Regions from separate parts of the Pseudoalteromonas sp. MBR-15 genome, predicted to be linked through region 1. Evidence: predicted binding sites of a transcription regulator. Region 1 holds the regulator's gene; each other region holds the start of a gene.

Evidence for each region. Region 1 encodes MetJ, which represses methionine synthesis genes. Its sites were predicted from a motif close to TAGACGTCTAGACGTCTA; they were not measured.
Region 2: a site for MetJ is predicted at 2,281-2,298, ahead of metA (homoserine O-acetyltransferase MetA). Genes of this name have one in related genera too.
Region 3: a site for MetJ is predicted at 2,552-2,569, ahead of ACSSVW_RS19445 (methylenetetrahydrofolate reductase). Genes of this name have one in related genera too.
Region 4: a site for MetJ is predicted at 2,249-2,266, ahead of metK (methionine adenosyltransferase). Genes of this name have one in related genera too.

What each region holds. Positions count from the first base shown of each region.
Region 1 covers NZ_JBRJHH010000020.1:31,750-36,657, forward strand. Annotated here, with positions in the region: gene metL (bifunctional aspartate kinase/homoserine dehydrogenase II) at 1-864, opposite strand, end outside; gene metB (cystathionine gamma-synthase) at 869-2,134, opposite strand; gene metJ (met regulon transcriptional regulator MetJ) at 2,358-2,678, shown strand; gene ACSSVW_RS19345 (malic enzyme-like NAD(P)-binding protein) at 2,801-4,042, opposite strand; gene rpmE (50S ribosomal protein L31) at 4,567-4,782, opposite strand.
Region 2 covers NZ_JBRJHH010000012.1:63,362-68,269, reverse strand. Annotated here, with positions in the region: gene metH (methionine synthase) at 1-201, opposite strand, end outside; gene ACSSVW_RS15690 (homocysteine S-methyltransferase family protein) at 212-1,279, opposite strand; gene metA (homoserine O-acetyltransferase MetA) at 1,269-2,216, opposite strand; gene ettA (energy-dependent translational throttle protein EttA) at 2,669-4,342, shown strand; gene ACSSVW_RS15675 (PilZ domain-containing protein) at 4,492-4,857, shown strand.
Region 3 covers NZ_JBRJHH010000021.1:5,000-9,907, forward strand. Annotated here, with positions in the region: gene ACSSVW_RS19435 (DUF3581 domain-containing protein) at 1-14, shown strand, start outside; gene ACSSVW_RS19440 (DEAD/DEAH box helicase) at 108-1,343, shown strand; gene ACSSVW_RS19445 (methylenetetrahydrofolate reductase) at 1,550-2,506, opposite strand; gene ACSSVW_RS19450 (M16 family metallopeptidase) at 2,764-4,908, shown strand, end outside.
Region 4 covers NZ_JBRJHH010000003.1:91,772-96,679, reverse strand. Annotated here, with positions in the region: gene ACSSVW_RS05465 (START domain-containing protein) at 1-241, shown strand, start outside; gene ACSSVW_RS05460 (diacylglycerol kinase) at 310-714, shown strand; gene metK (methionine adenosyltransferase) at 996-2,147, opposite strand; gene tkt (transketolase) at 2,415-4,406, shown strand; gene ppnP (pyrimidine/purine nucleoside phosphorylase) at 4,737-4,908, shown strand, end outside.

The DNA.
Region 1 (4,908 bases):
ATACCCTTCTTTTACAACCTCAGTTGGACTGGCATCACAATCAAAGCTACTTCTTACAACAAGTTTAATGTCGCTGTCTTTAAGCGGTGATAAGGTTTTTGCATGTAAAACAGGGTTACCTAAGCGAGCCAATAAATTAGCTTGCTCTCGGCACACTTTTGCGTATTTAACGGCGTTTTTCACCTTACGAGGGTCTGTACTGAATACACCTTGGGTATCAGTCCAAATAGACACTTGCTTGGCAAAGGTATAGCTTGCTAACAAGGTCGCACTGTAGTCACTGCCATTACGACCCAGTGTTACCGTCTTACCCTGACAATCTGCAGCGATAAAGCCTGTCACCACATTGATCTTTGCTTTACTGATCGCATCGGTGCATTGCTGTTGATTCTTTTGATGCAATAGTTGGCCATCATTTAATGTAAATAACTGCCGTGCATCCACATCCTGTGCTGCCACACCCAGCTGATTTAGATAGCCCGCTAATAAACGCGCAGACCATACTTCTCCATGTGCTAGCAACACGGCTTCTTGTAGTTGCTGTTTTGCAATAAGTGTATTTAATAGCGCCAGCTCATCTTTTAATTGTGCCAATGCCTGCTGCTTGTTTTTTGCTACTAACAGCTGCTCTATTAAGGCGCGCTGATTATTATCAATCAGCAATAAAATATCACTAACCGCTTGGCTATCTTGCTGTTGATAACTTTGCCAAAGTTTTACCAAGGTGTCGGTTGTTTTGCCCGATGCAGACACCACCACACAATCACCTTGCTGCGTATTTGCTAAAACAATATTTGCCACAGCATGATAACGCTCCGCAGAGCTTAAGCTTGAGCCACCAAATTTATGAACAATATTTACCATTTTTCTACCACAATGCCGTATGTGCTGGCGTTAACTTAAAAGTGCTGCTTTGTTGCGTATTGGCTTGCGTGTGCGTTTGCGTCGCGTTGCTCTGAGTGGCTTGCTGCCCCTGACCTGGTTTAACTAAATTGAAAACACGGTCTAAATCGGCAATTAAATCTTTTACATCCTCAATGCCAACAGAGATACGAATTAACGTATCACCCACCCCTGCTTCTAAGCGTGCTTTTGCCTCCATTCCAGCATGAGTCATGGTCGCAGGGTGGCAAATTAAACTCTCAACGCCCCCCAATGATTCGGCTAAGCTAAACTCTTTAAGGCCTGTTAGAAAAGCCGCAGCGTCATTAATGTCGCCTTTAATATCAAAACTCACCATGCCACCAAAACCGCGTTGCTGTGCTTTAGCGAGCGCATGCTGAGGATGAGAAGCGAGACCGGGATAATATACTTGGCTCACAAACGGTGAATCTTCTAAATATTCTGCAATTGCAAACGCATTCTCTTGGTGCTGTTTTAAACGCACATTTAAAGTGCGTAAACCACGCAGAGTAAGATAACTATCAAACGGTGCACCCGTAATACCAATATTGTTTGCCCACCAAGCCAGTTCATCACCCAGCTCTTGCGTTGCTGCAATAACAGCACCGCCAACCACATCAGAGTGACCGTTAATGTATTTAGTCGTTGAATGCACGACTATATCAACACCAAACTCAATCGGGTTTTGCAAGGCCGGCGATAAAAACGTGTTATCAGCCGCAACAAGTGCACCGCATTGTTTAGCAATGGCGGTAATCGCTTTAATATCTGTTAGGCGTAAAATGGGGTTACTGGGTGTTTCAATCCAGATCAGTTTAGGTTTTATCGCTAAGATTTCTTGGTGGTTTTCAGCTTTTGTTAAATCAAGCACTTTTAGTTTCAGTAAACCGCGCTTCTCTAATGAGGTAAATAAACGATAGCTACCGCCGTAACAGTCATGTGGAATAACCAAGGTATCATCGCTATTCAAAAGCTGTGTCGTTAAGTGAACAGCCGCCATGCCTGTCGCAGTAATAATGCCTTTAGCTCCGCCCTCTAGTTCAGCGAGTGTTTCGGCTAAAATATCACGGTTAGGGTTACCACTGCGGCCATAGTCATATTGGCGCTTAGTATCAAAATCAGCGAACGAATAGGTGGTTGATAAGTAAATTGGTGGAACGACTGCACCGTGGTGTTTATCGGCTTCAATGCCATGACGAACAGCAATCGTCGCTTTATTTTTTTCACTCATTTCATCACCTACTTAGAATTGGATGTTTAGACGTCTAAAAGGTTAGATGATCAAATATGAGAAGTCAAAGCATTTATCGCCATTACATAGAAGTTTATACATTTACACGACTAGATGGCTAAATAACTAGTATTTGACTATCTTTTTTAAAGCGATAGAATTTCCGCATCTTGCGCTGTGGATAAGGCGTAAACAACTGACAACCGAGGCAACGAAACAACTTATGGCTAAATGGAACGGTGAATACATTCACCCATATGCAGAACACGGTAAAAAATCAGAGCAAGTAAAAAAAATTACCGTATCAATTCCGCTGAACGTATTAAAAGTATTAACTGATGAGCGCACGCGTCGTCAGATTAATAATCTTCGTCATGCTACTAACAGTGAGCTACTGTGCGAAGCCTTTTTACACGCTTTTACAGGTCAACCATTACCGAATGATGACGACCTTCGTAAAGATAACCCTGAAAAAGTACCTGAAGAAGTAAAAAGAATTATGCAAGAAATGGGGTTAGATATCCCCGTACTTGATTCAGAGTAAATATTTCGGCCATCGGATCGTAGCCGATTTCTCAGACATAAAAAAACTCAGCCTTGGCTGAGTTTTTTATTTGCAGTTAGTAATACCCACCCGCTTAATCAAACGAATAGGTACCTAATTATTTAACGCATGTAGTTTTCTGGCATGTCAATTTGCGCCACACCAGACTCAACAGCTGCTTCTGCAACAGCACGTGCAATACGTGGTAATAAGCGCGGGTCCATTGGTTTTGGAATAATGTACTCAGCACCAAACTCAAGTGAATCAACACCCGACGCCTTAAGCACTTCGTTAGGCACAGGCTCTTTCGCAATACTACGAATAGCATGCACGGCTGCGATTTTCATTTCATCATTGATTGATGTCGCACGCACATCAAGCGCACCGCGGAAAATGAATGGGAAACACAATACATTATTAACCTGATTAGGGTAATCAGAACGCCCTGTTGCCATAATTAAATCATTACGTGCACCGTGTGCAACAGCTGGCGCGATTTCTGGATCAGGGTTTGAACATGCAAAAACCACAGGCTTATCTGCCATCAGTTTTAAATCTTCAGCGGTTAATAAGTTAGGGCCAGATACACCAACAAATACATCAGCATCGGCTATCACATCTTGCAAAGTGCGCTTATCGGTATTGTTAGCAAATAGCAATTTATACTCGTTTAAGTCATCACGACGTGTATGGATCACGCCTTTGCGGTCAAGCATATAAATGTGCTCACGCAATGCGCCACATTTAATAAGTAGTTCCATACATGCAACCGCTGCTGCACCGGCACCTAAACACACGATAATCGCGTCTTCGATATCTTTACCCTGTACTTCAAGCGCATTTAGCATGCCTGCTGCTGTTACGATTGCAGTACCATGTTGGTCATCGTGGAAAACAGGGATGCTACAACGCTCAATCAGTGCTTTTTCAATTTCGAAACACTCTGGTGCTTTAATATCTTCTAGGTTAATACCACCAAACGTATCGGCAATATTTGCAACAGTATTAATGAAGTCTTCTGTCGTGCGGTGTTTTACTTCGATATCTATCGAGTCTAAACCTGCAAACCGTTTAAATAAAAGTGCTTTACCTTCCATCACAGGTTTTGATGCAAGCGGACCTAAATTGCCTAAGCCTAAAATTGCGGTACCGTTTGAAATAACCGCAACCATATTACCTTTACCGGTGTATTTATAGGCATTTGCTGGATCGGCTGCTATCTCACGGACGGGCTCTGCGACACCTGGACTATATGCTAGAGCGAGATCATTAACCGTTTCTGCTGGTTTAGTTAGTTCTACACTAATTTTACCTGGAACGGGGTGAGCGTGGTAATGTAATGCTTGTTCACGAAAATCTGACATAACGCGATAGTATCCTGCAATAAGTTAAAAAGTGAGAGGGCTTGCATCTGTACGATACCTGTAATATATAAAAATTCCAAGTATTATCAGGTCTATCCTGTTATATGCTATATCGCTTAATTTTAAAGGATTTCCCAACAATTTCTGCACATAGTTTTAATTCACAACAGATAAAAATTCATCTATTTGTGGCCATTTAAGCACCTGTTTTTGTATTTTATAGGCACGAACACAGCAAATAACCGAAACTTAGCAAAATGAGCAACTTTAACGAACTTAACAGCATTTATAGGTTAAGTTCATACAAATTGTTACTTTTTACAACTTTTGGAATCATTTATATCATTCAAAATATAGCGAAGGGATCACTATTTGTCTGCATTATTAGCGATATATTGGGCATAACAAGCAGAAATAGTTATGCACATAAAGCGTGTAGGCATGGGATATAAAAAAGAATGGTTCTGAATTACAGGCATAAAAAAAGCACCCAAAGGGTGCTTCTTTCAACTAAACAGCAGATATTACTTCTTGCTGCTAAGTGCACCGAAGCGCTTGTTGAAACGATCAACACGGCCGCCAGTGTCTAAAATCTTTTGCTTACCAGTGTAAAACGGGTGACACTCAGAACATACGTCTAAGTGGATGTCTTTACATAAAGTAGAGCTAGTTTCGAATTTGTTACCACATGAACAAGTTGCAGTGATAGCTTCGTACTTAGGGTGAATACCTTCTTTCATAGGAACCTCTAGTTAAGGCCGCATCGCTCTCCAAACCCGAAGTCTGGCACCATACGTCGTTAATACAATTAATAGGTCGCGTATTTTATAGCTCAAGCAGCCTCTCGACAAGCTTTAAATTCATCT
Region 2 (4,908 bases), on a different contig from region 1:
CTTCACCATCGCGGCTTTTGAATCCAACATGGCTTCATCCATGTTGATATCAATGATCTGTGCACCATTTTCGACTTGTTCACGGGCAACATTAAGGGCGGTTTCGTAATCTTCTTCCATAATCAAACGCTTGAACATGGCTGAACCGGTCACATTGGTACGTTCGCCGACGTTAGTAAATACTGCTATTTGTTGTGTCATTTCGGCTACCTTAGTTTAAGTTACACGCTTCAAGGCCAGATAAGCGCATACGCACTTCAAGCTCAGGCAATGGACGAGGCTTAACTCCTGCAAGGCCTTTGGCAAAGGCTTTAATGTGTGCAGGGGTTGTACCACAGCAACCACCCACAATATTAATAAAGCCTGACTTGCCCCAATCGATTATTTCTTCTGCCATTTCAGGTGCTTCTAAATCGTACTCACCAAACTCATTGGGTAAACCTGCATTAGGGTGAACCGAGGTAAAAGTTTCACAAACGCGTGATAACTCTTCGACATATTGGCGTAATAAATCCGGACCCAGTGCGCAGTTAAGACCAATAGATAACGGCTTAATATGACGAATCGAATTATAAAAAGCTTCGGTCGTTTGCCCCGATAAAGTTCGCCCTGAGGCATCAGTAATGGTGCCTGAGATCATGACAGGCAACGTGCGCCCTGCTTGCTCAAAGGCTTCTTCTACTGCGAACGAGGCCGCTTTTGCATTTAAGGTATCGAATATGGTCTCGATTAAGATTAAATCAACTCCCCCTTCCATCAGTGCCAAGGTTGATTCAACGTATGCTGTCACTAACTTATCAAAGCTAATGTTACGATAACCGGGGTCATTGACATCAGGCGAAATAGAACAAGTTTTTGACGTTGGCCCTAATACCCCCGCCACATAACGAGGTTTACTTGGATCTTTTGCTTCAAATTCATCGCAGACACTGCGAGCAAGCTTGGCTGATTCTAGGTTGATCTCACGGCTTAAATTCGCCATGTCGTAATCTTCCATCGAAATAGTGGTGGCATTAAACGTATTGGTTTCGATAATGTCGGCACCTGCATTAAGGTATGCGCGGTGAATATCAGCAATAATCTTTGGCTGAGTAAGGCTTAATAAATCATTATTGCCTTTTATAAGGACATGCCAGTCTTTAAAACGCTCACCGCGATAGTCTTGTTCTTCTAATTTATGTTCTTGGATCATGGTGCCCATCGCGCCATCGAGGATCAAAATTCGCTGCTTGAGCGCCTCGGTTAATTGTTCGCGTTTATTCACTGCATTACTCGGCATAGTTGTTAGTCCTTACGTCTTGGCTAACTAGGTTAATATCATACGGTGTTGTTTGGTACACGTAGTAGTTTAACCAATTCGAAAACAATAAAAAGGCGTGACTTTGCCATGTTTTCGACGGTTCGTTATCTGGGTTATCGTCAGGGAAATAGTTTTCTGGTTTTGGCGCGTCGTCTGACTTTTCGCAGTCGCGTAAATATTCCCCTTTTAATGTATGCGCATCATACTCAGGATGGCCCGTTATATATACTTGGCTGCCTGATTTATTCTTAATTAAATACGCCCCAACACGCTCAGACCCTGCTAATACTACTAAATCATCACAGCTGTTAATTTTTTCAATATCAATGTGGCCATAGCGCGAGTGCGGAACTAAAAAGGTATCATCAAAACCGCGCGTTAACGCGGCATGCTCAAAATAACTTTTGTGCGTAAACACGCCACTGAGCTTATTAGGCATTAACTCTCGTTTTAAACCATAGTGATGATAAAGCCCTGCGTGAGCCGCCCAACATGAAAATAATGTTGACGTAACGTGGTGCTCAGCCCAGTCTAAAATCACTTTTAACTCATCCCAGTAAGCAACATCGTCATACTCTAAATGTGCAAGCGGCGCGCCTGTGATGATCATGGCATCATAGTTATTGTCTTTTACTTCAGAAAAGTAACGATAAAACGTATCGAGGTGTTGCTCTGAGGTACTGCTACTTCGGTGGGTGTCTAAACGCAGCAGCTCAACATTCACTTGCAACGGTGAATTAGCCAACAACCGAATAAACTGCACTTCGGTTTCCACTTTATTAGGCATTAAGTTTAAGATGGCCAAACGCATTGGACGAATTTCTTGCGTTTTCGCACGACTTTTAGGCATTACAAATACGTTCTCTTGACGTAATTTTACAATTGCGGGCAATTCATCTTTGACTGTAATGGGCATAGTGGGCTCCGAGCATACTTATTAGACTGCTAATTATGAACGGATAGTTAGAAATTTCAACCTCTAGATGTTTAGATGTCCAAATGATTTTTTTATTTGTGCTAAAGCAATCTCTTAGGAAGCCAGTTTCGTTGATGCGCAGGCCCTTAAATTGCCAAAAGCAGTGCCTCTACGAATGACGGTTGTGTTTAATCACGATAAAAGAGCAAGCACCTCAAAAAGTGGCTTGTTACTGTGTTTAAGCCAACACCGCTGTAAAAATGAGTTTTAAGCCTTTGTGCAATGCTTACAAGGCGCTTACTCTGCATTTATGCTCCTTAAATGCATGCGCTATTTTTGCAAAGCAGTACCATGATATTAAGCCCCTGATAAACGCTGAATTCTGTATTTTGAGGTGGTTTGGGTATACAATAGTGGCTGTTAATTTTTCTTATAAATTGAAGGCTCTTTTCATGGTGTTACCAGATAAGTTTATATTCTCGATGAGTCGAGTTTCTAAAGTTGTGCCGCCTAAGCGCACTATCTTAAAAGATATCTCTTTACACTTTTTCCCGGGCGCAAAAATTGGTGTGCTTGGTCTAAATGGCGCAGGTAAATCGACATTACTTCGCATTATGGCAGGTGTTGACCAAGACTTTGAAGGTGAAGCTCGTCCACAACCTGGCACAAAAATAGGTTACTTACCGCAAGAGCCTGTTTTAGACGAAAACAAAACAGTACGCGAAACCGTTGAAGAAGCCGTAAGCGAAGTAAAAAATGCGCTAAACCGTCTTGATGAAGTATACAACGAGTATGCTATGGAAGATGCTGACTTTGATGCACTTGCAAAAGAGCAAGGCGAGCTTGAAGCAATTATCCAAGCACACGACGGTCACAATATCGATAACGTATTAGAGCGCGCAGCAGATGCTCTTCGTTTACCACCGTGGGATGCTAAAATTGAACACCTTTCGGGTGGTGAGCGTCGCCGTGTTGCCATCTGTCGTTTACTGCTTGAAAAACCAGACATGCTGATTCTTGACGAACCAACCAACCACTTAGACGCAGAGTCTGTGGCATGGTTAGAGCGTTTCTTACACGACTACGAAGGTACTGTGGTCGCTGTAACCCACGACCGTTACTTCTTAGATAACGTTGCTGGGTGGATTTTAGAACTTGACCGTGGTGAAGGTATTCCGTGGGAAGGTAACTACTCATCATGGCTTGAGCAAAAAGATTTACGTTTACAACAAGAACAAAAATCTGAAAAAGCACGTCAAAAGTCAATTGCACAAGAACTTGAATGGGTTCGTTCAAATCCGAAAGGCCGTCAAGCTAAGTCTAAAGCGCGTATGGCACAGTTCTCTGAGCTACAACAGAACGATTACCAAAAACGTAACGAAACGAATGAGCTATTCATTCCACCGGGTCCACGCTTAGGCGACCAAGTTATTGAAGTAAAAGGTCTTAAGAAGAGCTTTGGCGATCGTGTTTTAATCGACGACTTAAACTTTGCGATGCCAAAAGGTGCAATCGTAGGTATTATCGGTGCCAATGGTGCAGGTAAATCAACCTTATTCAAAATGTTAAGCGGTGAAGAAAAGCCAGACAGTGGTGAAATCCTTGTGGGTGAAACTGTTGAGCTTGCTACCGTTGATCAGTTCCGTGGCGACATGGATGAAAGCAACACCGTTTTCCAAGAGATCTCTAACGGTCAAGACGTATTAAAAATTGGTAACTTTGAATTCCAAAGCCGCGCCTATGTTGGTCGCTTTAACTTCAAAGGTAACGACCAACAAAAATTCGTTAAAGACTTATCAGGCGGTGAGCGCAACCGTTTACACCTTGCAAAACTATTAAAAGCGGGTGGTAACGTATTACTACTGGATGAGCCGACTAACGATCTTGATGTTGAAACACTTCGTGCACTTGAGAACGCAATTCTAGAGTTCCCTGGCTGTGTAATGTGTATCTCGCATGACCGTTGGTTCCTTGACCGTATCGCTACGCATATTCTTGATTACCGTGACGAAGGCCAAATTAACTTCTTCGATGGTAACTACACAGAATACGAAGAGTGGTTGAAGAAAACCTTAGGCGCAGAAGCCGCACAACCTAAGCGTATTAAATATAAAAAGATTGGTTAATTTACCGTCTTATTCAAAAGCCCCTTCTTGGGGCTTTTTTGTGGCCGATAAGGTTTACCAGCAATCGTTTCACTTACACCTTGCATATTGAACTATACTGATTTTAGCGAATTAAGTTTATGAAACGACAATGACTTGGGGATCACACCATGAATGAGCGTAGACAGTTTTCTCGGGTATTATTTTCTTGCCCTGCAACGCTTTGTATTGATGAGTATAAGTATCAATGTCAACTGCTTGATTTATCCTTGCATGGTGCGCTTATAACCAAAAGCGATTCATTTTTAGTTCCTATCCACAGTAAAGCCGTTTTATCGTTTACCCTACCCGACTCAACTGTAGAGATTAAAATGCAAGTCGAGTTGTGCCATGTAGAACAGCAGCATGCTGGACTTATTTGCGAACATATTGATATCGACAGTATCAGTCATTTGAAGCGCCTGATTGAGCTGAACTTAGGCGATGAAGGCCTATTACATCGTGAGTTAGCACACTTAATTCACATGCCAGAGTAAACAACGGCGAATAAATTCGCTATGCTGTAGCAAATCCCGTTATTAAATGAG
Region 3 (4,908 bases), on a different contig from region 1:
TTAAACCTGCATAACGGCAACGCTTGTAAGAAAAGGCGCTAAGGCGCCTTTTTTGTTTTTAGTGTTGCGCGTACAATAGACGTTTTACAGTAATTGTGCATCCTATCATGTCAGTAACCAGCTTTTCAGAGTTAAACCTTGCGCCTGAACTCCTTTCAGCATTGCAAGCAGAGAATTATCACACCCCAACGGCTATTCAAAGCCAAACTATCCCGCTTATTTTAGCCGGGGTTGATGTTATGGGAAGTGCACAAACAGGCACGGGTAAAACAGCTGCCTTTGTATTACCACTGCTTGATAACTTATTGCGTGAAGAGCCGCTGCCCGAGGCTGTAAAAGTTTTAATCCTGACACCAACGCGAGAGCTTGCACAGCAAGTATTTGCCAGTGTTGAGCGTTATGCAGCTAATACACCTATTAAAGCCGCGCTTGCTTATGGCGGCGCCAGTATTGGCCCACAAATTAAAGCCATTAAAGGTGCGCAAGTTGTGGTGGCTACACCGGGACGATTACTTGATCATGTGATCAAAGGGAGCATTAAATTATCTGCCATTAGTGCCCTTGTTTTTGATGAAGCAGATCGCATGCTTGATATGGGGTTCATTGATGAAATAAAGCGTATTCTTCGTCATGTTCCAAAACAGCGCCAAACCTTACTCTTTTCAGCCACATTTGATGACAGCATTTTTGAGCTAAGTAAACAGTTGTTGAATGATCCTAAGTTAGTTGAGGTTGATAAACGCAATTCGGCTGCTGTTGAAGTTGAGCAGATTGTGTATGCGGTTGATGAGGATCGTAAACGCGAACTCGTTTCACATATGATCGGCATGAAAAATTGGCAACAAGTACTTATATTCACCCGCACTAAACAAACGGCCGATAGTCTGGCAAAAGAAATGTGTAAGGACGGCTTAAAAACGGAGTCTATTCACGGCGATAAAAGCCAAGGGGCGCGAGACAAAGCGCTGCAAAATTTTAAGACGGGTGTCACTCGAGTACTTGTCGCTACAGATGTTGCGGCGCGTGGCCTTGATATCGCCTCATTAAAGTATGTGATTAACTACGAACTACCCTATGTTGCAGAGGACTATGTTCACCGTATAGGGCGGACAGGACGAGCGGGTGAAACTGGGTTGGCCATGTCATTGGTGAGTATTGATGAGCAATGGTTACTGGATGAAATTGATGTTTTATTAGATACACGCTTAACACCACAATGGCTGCCAGGGTACGAGCCTGATTTAACAAAAGAGCCAAAACAAGTCCGAAAAAACACGAATAAGGCACGACGCTCTCGTGACAAAAAACGTATATTAGGGCAAAAAAATCCTAGGCGCCGATAGATTAAGCTGTATCAGTGCTAATTTAAGGGAGCCTAAATTAGCACTAATCAACACGCTAATAGCATAAAGTCGTGTGTACATTAGCTTGGTGAACAAAAGCGTTTAATGAACTGTTATGCTTACCCGCATTTTCTTTGCTAGCGACCACGTTTTCTTGTTTTAAAATCGCTGTTAATTAAACGTATTGGTATAAACACGCACATTATTTAAGCGATTTGTTTTTCGGCTAGGTTTAATTCCATGGTTGCTTTAAGTAAGCGGTAAAGATTAATTGACGCATCAATTTCTTCTTTACGGTTTGTTAAGCTCTCAATATTCAAACCAAATGGCACCGCTAAATGTGCGCAGCTTTGTAATATGAGGTCAAGATTTTCACGGCAAATGCGTACTGACTCACTCAATGGATTTGCAGAATCAAGCATGCGCCATTTTGTTGCCTCCGGTACAGAGATACCCAGCCACTCCATAAAATCTAACGTTTTCTCACCACCACAGGGTGTAAACGTCAAAATTATACGCTTAGGTGCGATGCCTAACGCTTTGCAGCTACGTGCATAGCTAGTGATTAAATCAATGGTAGCTTGTGCGTTGTACACAGCTTGTGAAATAAAAAACTTACAACCTTGCTCTGTTTTTTCTAATAGACGGTCATGCTCGTTACGTTTGCTTGCATGGCGTTCAGCAATAGTCACACCGCCAAGAAACACATCATTGTCTTGCTTAGCAAGGGTGTTATAAGCATCCGGTAAACTTAGTTTGATATCGCCATGCGAAGATGGGCTACCTACCAAGACTAGGTTTTTTAAATCAAACTCATTACGTGTTTCGTGTAGCCAATCGGTAAATTCAGCTTCACCGCGCTGGGCAACACTTTTGTAGGTAATAACATCTAAATGAGACAGGCTACGCAACAAATGGCTGTACTCACGTGGGTCTACGGTTTCTTTAAATGGAAACGGACGCGGCTTTTCTGTACGGCTGCTTTCATCTTGAATGTCGTAGATAATGACACCATCGTATTCAATTTCATGAAGGCGACCCAATAATTTTTGTGCAATGGTTTCAAGCATGGCTTTATCAGTGCCTGATTTAGGCGGTGTGGTACCAATCAGGTATACACCCTGATTGGTGTCTTCAATTTTCTCTTGTAGTGATAAAGCCATAATCCTCATTCCAGCTCGTGCCTGCGTCTATGGGAAATAATATAGCAGCCATTTAGACGTCTAGATAGATTTTTCTGTTGAAAGTTTTTCAATGAGCATGAATTTAATTCAAGTTGGTGGTGAGGTGTTATCTTAAATTGACACACCTGTTTACATTAATTGTGCCCTTGACCCTCATATTTTCCAGTACTTTCATGCATAATCAAACACAACTGATTATGAGAAAAATAACTAACAAGTAAAATTAAAGGATCATTATGACATTTAGATTATTAGCGACCAGTGTTGCTGTAACGCTTGCTCTTAGCGGGTGTGCGACGAATTCACAATCAAATATGGTTAAAGAAGTCGAAATAGAACAGGTTGTCAGCCAAGAAGATAACCGTGTATTTAGCCAAGATTACGTATTAGAAGAACTTGAAAACGGTCTTCGTGTCATGGTGGTAAAAACGGATTACCCCGATGTTGTTTCATTACAAATTCCCGTGTCGGTAGGTTCTCGTAACGAAGTAGAAGAAGGCAAAACGGGCTTTGCTCACTTTTTTGAGCACATGATGTTTAAAGGCTCAGAAAAATTCCCACAAGACGTGTATTCAGATATTTTAAAAAACTCGGGTGTTGATAACCGCGCGTATACTACTAATGATTACACCAACTATCATTTAAACTTCTCAAAAGAGCACCTTGATAAAGTGCTTGAAATTGAAGCTGATATCTTTCAAAACCTCACGTACAGCGAAGAACAGTTCCGTACAGAAGCCTTAACAGTGAAAGGTGAGTACTTAAAAAATAATGCCAGTCCAATTCGTAAATTGCTTTCAGCAGTGCGTAACGAAGCATTTGAGAAACATACTTATAAACACACCACGATGGGCTTTTTTGAAGACATTGAAGCCATGCCAGATCAAATGGCTTACGGGAAAGAGTTTTTCGCAAAATTTTATAAACCAGAATATGTATCGTTGGTCATTGTTGGTGATGTCGACCCTCAAGAAACCATGGCAATGGTGAAAAAACATTGGGGTAACTGGAAAAAAGGTGATTACCAAGCCGATATTCCAGTAGAGCCAAAGCAACAAGCGCCAAAATATATACATGAGCAAAATGACGGTTTACCAGGCCATTGGTTGCTTGTATCGTATAAAGGCACTGCGTGGGATCCAACGCAAAAAGATCGCGCCGCACTTGATTTAATCTCACAGCTTTATTTCTCAAATAACTCAGCGCTTTATCAAGAATTGGTGGTTGATAAGCAAATCGCGAGTCAAATGTTCACTTATAATCCTGATACAAAAGATCCGGGGTTATTGCATGTCTTTGTAAAAGTAGAAAACGAAGCCGATCTTGCAAAAGCACGTGATGCCATTAATCGCACGTACGTACAAGCACGCACTGAGCTTGTTGATGCCCAAAAACTGGCAGACTTAAAATCAAATTTAAAATACAGCTTTATCAATGGGCTTGATTCATCGCAATCAATCGCCTCGACACTTGCAAGCTACATGCATTTTGAGCGTGATCCAGAGGTAATCAATCAGCTCTATGCGACTGCCGATAGCATCACCCCAGAAGACATTAAAGCGATAGCGAATAAATACTTTGTTGATTCAAGCCGTACTACAGTGACGATGTCGGCTTTAGATAACGTGGCAGGATTTGAGCAAGAAGTTGACCTAAACGCAGCCGTTGCAAGTACAGAACAAGCGCCAACAGAGCGTCATTTTAAAGTGCTCGATAAAACCAACAGTTCACCATTGGTTGATGTTAACTGGTTATTTAATACCGGTGCCGCGGCCGATCCAGCAGGTAAAAAAGGCGTCGCCGCATTAACGGCAGCCATGCTTGCGAAAGGTGGCTCAGAAACGATGAGCTATAAAGACATTCAAAAAGCGTTATACCCACTCGCGGGTAGCTTTGGGTATCAAATCGATAAAGAGATGATTTCGTTGCGCGGTCGTGTACACAAAGACAATGCGGCACAGTGGTATGCGCTTGTGAGTGAACAATTACTCAACCCAGGTTTTAGAGAAGATGACTTCAAACGCCTGAAAAAAGAGCTTATCGATAGCATTAAAGCGGGGCTTAAAGCATCAAACGATGAAGAGCTCGGTAAAGAAGTGCTTTATCATCAACTGTATAAAGGCCACCCATACGAAAGCTATAACTATGGTGACTTATCTGATCTGGAAGCATTGACGCTTGATGATGTAAAAGCGTTTTACGACAAGCAATTCACACAATCAAAACTAACCGTAGGTTTAATTGGTGCGATTCCAAGCGATGTAAAATCGGCGATGCTAAAAGATTTAACATCGCTGCCAGAAGGCAAAGAAAGCCGTTTAGTAATTCCCGATGCGCCAGCACTGAGTGGTCACCATGCCACCATTGTTGAAAAGTCGGCG
Region 4 (4,908 bases), on a different contig from region 1:
AAAAGGGGTGGTGCGTATTAAAGAGCTCACCGCTTATTGGCGCTTAGAGCAACAGCAAAATAACTTACTGATTACCCACCAAGCGTATGCAGACCCAAGCGGTGCTATTCCGCATTGGTTAAGTAATAAAGTATCTTTAAAAAGTGTGTTTAAGTCATTACAAGCATTGCGTGAACAGCTAAAAAAGAATGCGTTTTCACGGACAAATCCCCCAAGTGTGCCAGGAAAGTGCTTATCTTAGTAAAGCGAAGATGACATTTTAGGTATTTATGAATATTATCTGCGAAGTTTATTCGTACTAGGAACAGCATGAAAGAACCCAAAATCCCCTTGGTCAATAAACCCAACGGCATTGGTATTGGACGTATTTTAAAAGCCACAAGGTGCTCAATTAAAGGTTTTAAGGCCGCATTTAAAGAAGAGTCAGCTTTTCGCTCAGAAATTTATTTAGGGGTGTGTTTATTACCGTTATCGGTTTTTCTGGCGCAGTCACTGACTCATTGGCTCGTGTTGTTTATTCCGTATTTATTACTGTTGATTGTTGAACTACTCAATTCGGCCATCGAAGCGCTGACTGACAGAGTGGGGATTGAATATCATGTACTGTCTGGGCGCGCAAAGGATATGGCCTCGGCAGCGGTGACCTTGTCATTGGTTATTTTAGCACTGGTTTGGCTGGTGGCGATGTATGAAAAGATAATGACGTTACTGTAATTAATACCAATCGCAATAATACTTAATCATTTTGAGCGATTAAACCAGTCGCTATCTGCGTTAAAAATATCTGATTTACGACAGCATGGATGCAGGAGGTAGAGCAATGCAGGAGCAATTGCTGAGAACAACTAAATAACTAAATTTTTGCCTTGTTATCAATGCGGTTTTATTGCCTCAAAATAGACCACTTATTTAAGCGCAATGGTATAAAAATTTAGAGTAAAAAATTAAACACAAAAAAAGCGCCAAAATGGCGCTTTTTCAGTCTGTATACCCTATTACAGGCCAGCAGCTGCGCGAAGTGCGTCTGCTTTGTCTGTACGCTCCCAAGGGAACTCTTCACGACCGAAGTGACCATAAGCGGCAGTCGGTTGATAGATAGGACGCTCAAGATCAAGCATTTGGATTAAGCCGTAAGGACGTAGGTCGAAGTGCTCACGCACTAATTCGATTAGACGTGCTTCTTCTAATTTACCTGTACCAAATGTCTCGATGCTGATAGATGTTGGCTCTGCAACACCGATAGCGTAAGAAACTTGAAGTTCACACTTGTCAGCAAGACCTGCAGCAACCATGTTTTTAGCAACGTAACGTGCCGCGTATGCAGCGCTACGGTCAACTTTAGATGGATCTTTACCAGAGAAAGCACCACCACCGTGACGCGCCATACCACCGTATGTATCAACGATGATTTTACGGCCAGTCAGACCACAGTCACCCATTGGGCCACCGATAACGAAACGGCCAGTTGGGTTGATGAAGAATTTCGTTGCGCTAGAGATAAGCTCTGCTGGAAGAACCGGCTTAATGATGGTTTCCATTACCGCTTCTACTAGGTCGTTTTGTGAGATTGAATCACAGTGTTGCGTTGAAAGAACAACAGCATCAATACCTACCGGCTTACCATTTTCATATGCAAATGTTACTTGTGATTTTGCATCTGGGCGTAACCAGTTAAGCTCACCGCTTTTACGAACTTGTGCTTGACGCTGAACTAAACGGTGTGAATACGTGATTGGTGCAGGCATTAAAACGTCTGTTTCGTTACATGCATAACCAAACATTAAACCTTGGTCACCCGCGCCTTGGTCTTCTGGACGTGCACGGTCAACACCTTGGTTGATGTCTGGAGATTGTTTACCGATAGTGTTTAGGATTGCGCACGAGTCAGCATCAAAACCCATGTCTGAATGCGTGTAACCGATTTCACGTACAGTTTTACGTGTAATTTCTTCGATATCAACCCACGCGCTAGTAGTGATTTCACCACCCACCATAACCATACCAGTTTTAACGTAAGTCTCACATGCAACACGGGCATGAGAATCTTGCTCTAAGATAGCATCTAGAACCGCGTCAGAGATTTGGTCCGCGATTTTATCCGGATGACCTTCAGATACAGATTCAGAAGTAAATAAATGTTTTGCCATTGTATTTCTGCTCACAAATATTGCGCTTCACTAACGTCGGTAATAGCGCTAAAAAATTAAGGGGCGTATTTTATCTAAAACAATTATGTTTGCATAGTTATTTTACGCCTAGACGTCTATTTTAAATTACTAATAACATTTCGTTCTTAATAAACAGTGGTAATAGACCCATTTAATACGGATTTTTAATTGCACTGCACCCATACAATAAGTAAGAATGGGGCTTAACAAACAACCAGCGCAAATACATTAAAGGTAGGAGAATTCATGCCATCTCGCAAAGAACTTGCAAATGCTATTCGCGTCTTATCAATGGACGCAGTACAACAGGCCAACTCTGGCCACCCTGGAGCCCCTATGGGCATGGCAGATATCGCAGAAGTACTATGGCGCGATTATCTAAAGCACAACCCGACGAACCCAGAGTGGGCAGACCGTGATCGCTTTATTCTTTCAAATGGCCACGGTTCGATGCTGATTTATTCTCTACTACATTTAAGTGGTTACGACTTACCACTTGAAGAAATTAAAAACTTCCGTCAAATGCATTCAAAAACACCAGGGCATCCAGAGTATGGCTATGCACCAGGTATTGAGACCACTACGGGCCCATTAGGCCAAGGGATCACAAATGCGGTAGGTATGGCAATTGCTGAAAAAGCGCTTGCTGCTCAGTTTAACCGTGAAGGCCATGACATTGTTGATCACTTTACCTATGCGTTTATGGGTGATGGCTGTTTAATGGAAGGTATCTCTCACGAAGCCTGTTCATTAGCGGGCACATTAGGCCTGGGTAAACTTGTTGCGTTTTGGGATGACAACGGCATCTCTATCGACGGTGAAGTAGAAGGTTGGTTCAGCGACGACACTCCTGCACGTTTTAAAGCATATGGCTGGCACGTAGTGAGTGATGTTGATGGCCATAACCCAGAGGCCATCCGTGCAGCAATCGAAGAAGCACGTAGTATTACCGACAAGCCATCATTAATTTGTTGTAAAACAGTGATTGGTTACGGTTCACCTAATAAGTCGGGTAGTCATGACTGTCATGGTGCTCCACTTGGTCATGATGAGATCAAAGCGGCACGTGAGTTCTTAGGCTGGACAGGCGAAGCATTTGAAATCCCCGCTGATATCTACAGCGAATGGGACGCAAAAGAAAAGGGCCAACAGCTAGAATCAAACTGGGACGAAAAGTTTGCGGCATACGCAAATGCACACCCAGAGCTAGCAGCAGAATTTAAGCGTCGTACAAATGGCGAATTGCCAGCAGATTGGGCTGAAAAGTCACAAGCGTACATCGAAGAGCTGCAAGCAAACCCTGCAAACCCTGCAACACGTAAAGCTTCACAAAATGCACTGAATGCATTTGGTCCATTATTACCAGAGTTTATGGGCGGCTCAGCTGACCTTGCTGGTTCAAATTTAACAATTTGGGATGGTTCAAAAGGCGTAACAGCAGACGACGCAAGCGGTAACTACATCTACTACGGTGTCCGTGAGTTTGGTATGTCGGCAATTATGAATGGTATTGCACTGCACAAAGGCTTTATTCCTTACGGCGCAACATTCTTAATGTTTATGGAATACGCGCGTAATGCGGTACGCATGGCTGCATTAATGAAGCAACCAAGCATTTTTGTATACACGCACGATTCAATTGGTCTGGGTGAAGATGGCCCTACGCACCAACCAGTAGAGCAAATTGCAAGCATGCGTTTAACGCCTAATCTTGTTAACTGGCGTCCGTGTGACCAAGTTGAGTCTGCAATTGCATGGCAACAAGCGATTGAGCGTAAAGATGGCCCAACGTCATTGATCTTCACACGTCAAGGTCTTGAGCAACAAACGCGTACTGCACAACAGTTAAGCGATGTGAAAAAAGGTGGTTACGTACTGAGTTGCGATGGTGAGCCTGAGCTTATCCTTATTGCAACGGGCTCAGAAGTACAGCTTGCACAAGACGCCGCTGCAGAGCTTCGTTCACAAGGCAAAAAAGTACGTGTGGTTTCTATGCCTTCAACTGACTTGTTTGATGAGCAAGACGCAGCCTACAAAGAAAGCGTATTACCAGCAAGCGTAACACGCCGCGTAGCTATCGAAGCGGGCATTGCAGACTACTGGTACAAATACGTAGGCCTAAATGGCGCAGTAGTAGGTATGACGACATTTGGTGAGTCAGCACCTGCTGGTGAGTTATTCAAGCACTTTGGTTTCACGGTTGAAAACATCGTAAACAAAGCAAACGCTTTGTTCTAAGCTTTAGTCGCTAAAATTTAAAAGCCCGCGCGGTCTTAGCACTGCGCGGGCTTTTTGATGGATTTTTGCTGCCAGTCAAAAGATTCGATATTTACCCGACAGATCAGCAATAATTATCACTGCTACTTGGGTACTTTATACCGTAGGGGCGTTTTTAGTGTTTTGGTGAACACATAGGCACTCTCTTTGTTTTTTTAATTGCTCAGTTTATAAAAGATAATAAAAAATCAGCTCACATATAGAGTTTAATTGAATAATCTTCAGTTGCTGCTTACTTAAAATTCGGGCAGGCTGAAATAAAGAAGATTATAAAACATAACAGGAGTGAGTATGACTCAGTTTGACAGTGTAAGTGTTGTAAAAAAAGCGAATGTCTATTTTGATGGTAAAGTTTCGAGCCGTGTTGTACTTTTTGCCGATGGCAGTACTAAAACACTAGGTTTTATGCAACCAGGAGAATTTGAGTTTGGCACAAATCAAAAAGAGCACATGGAGTTACTCG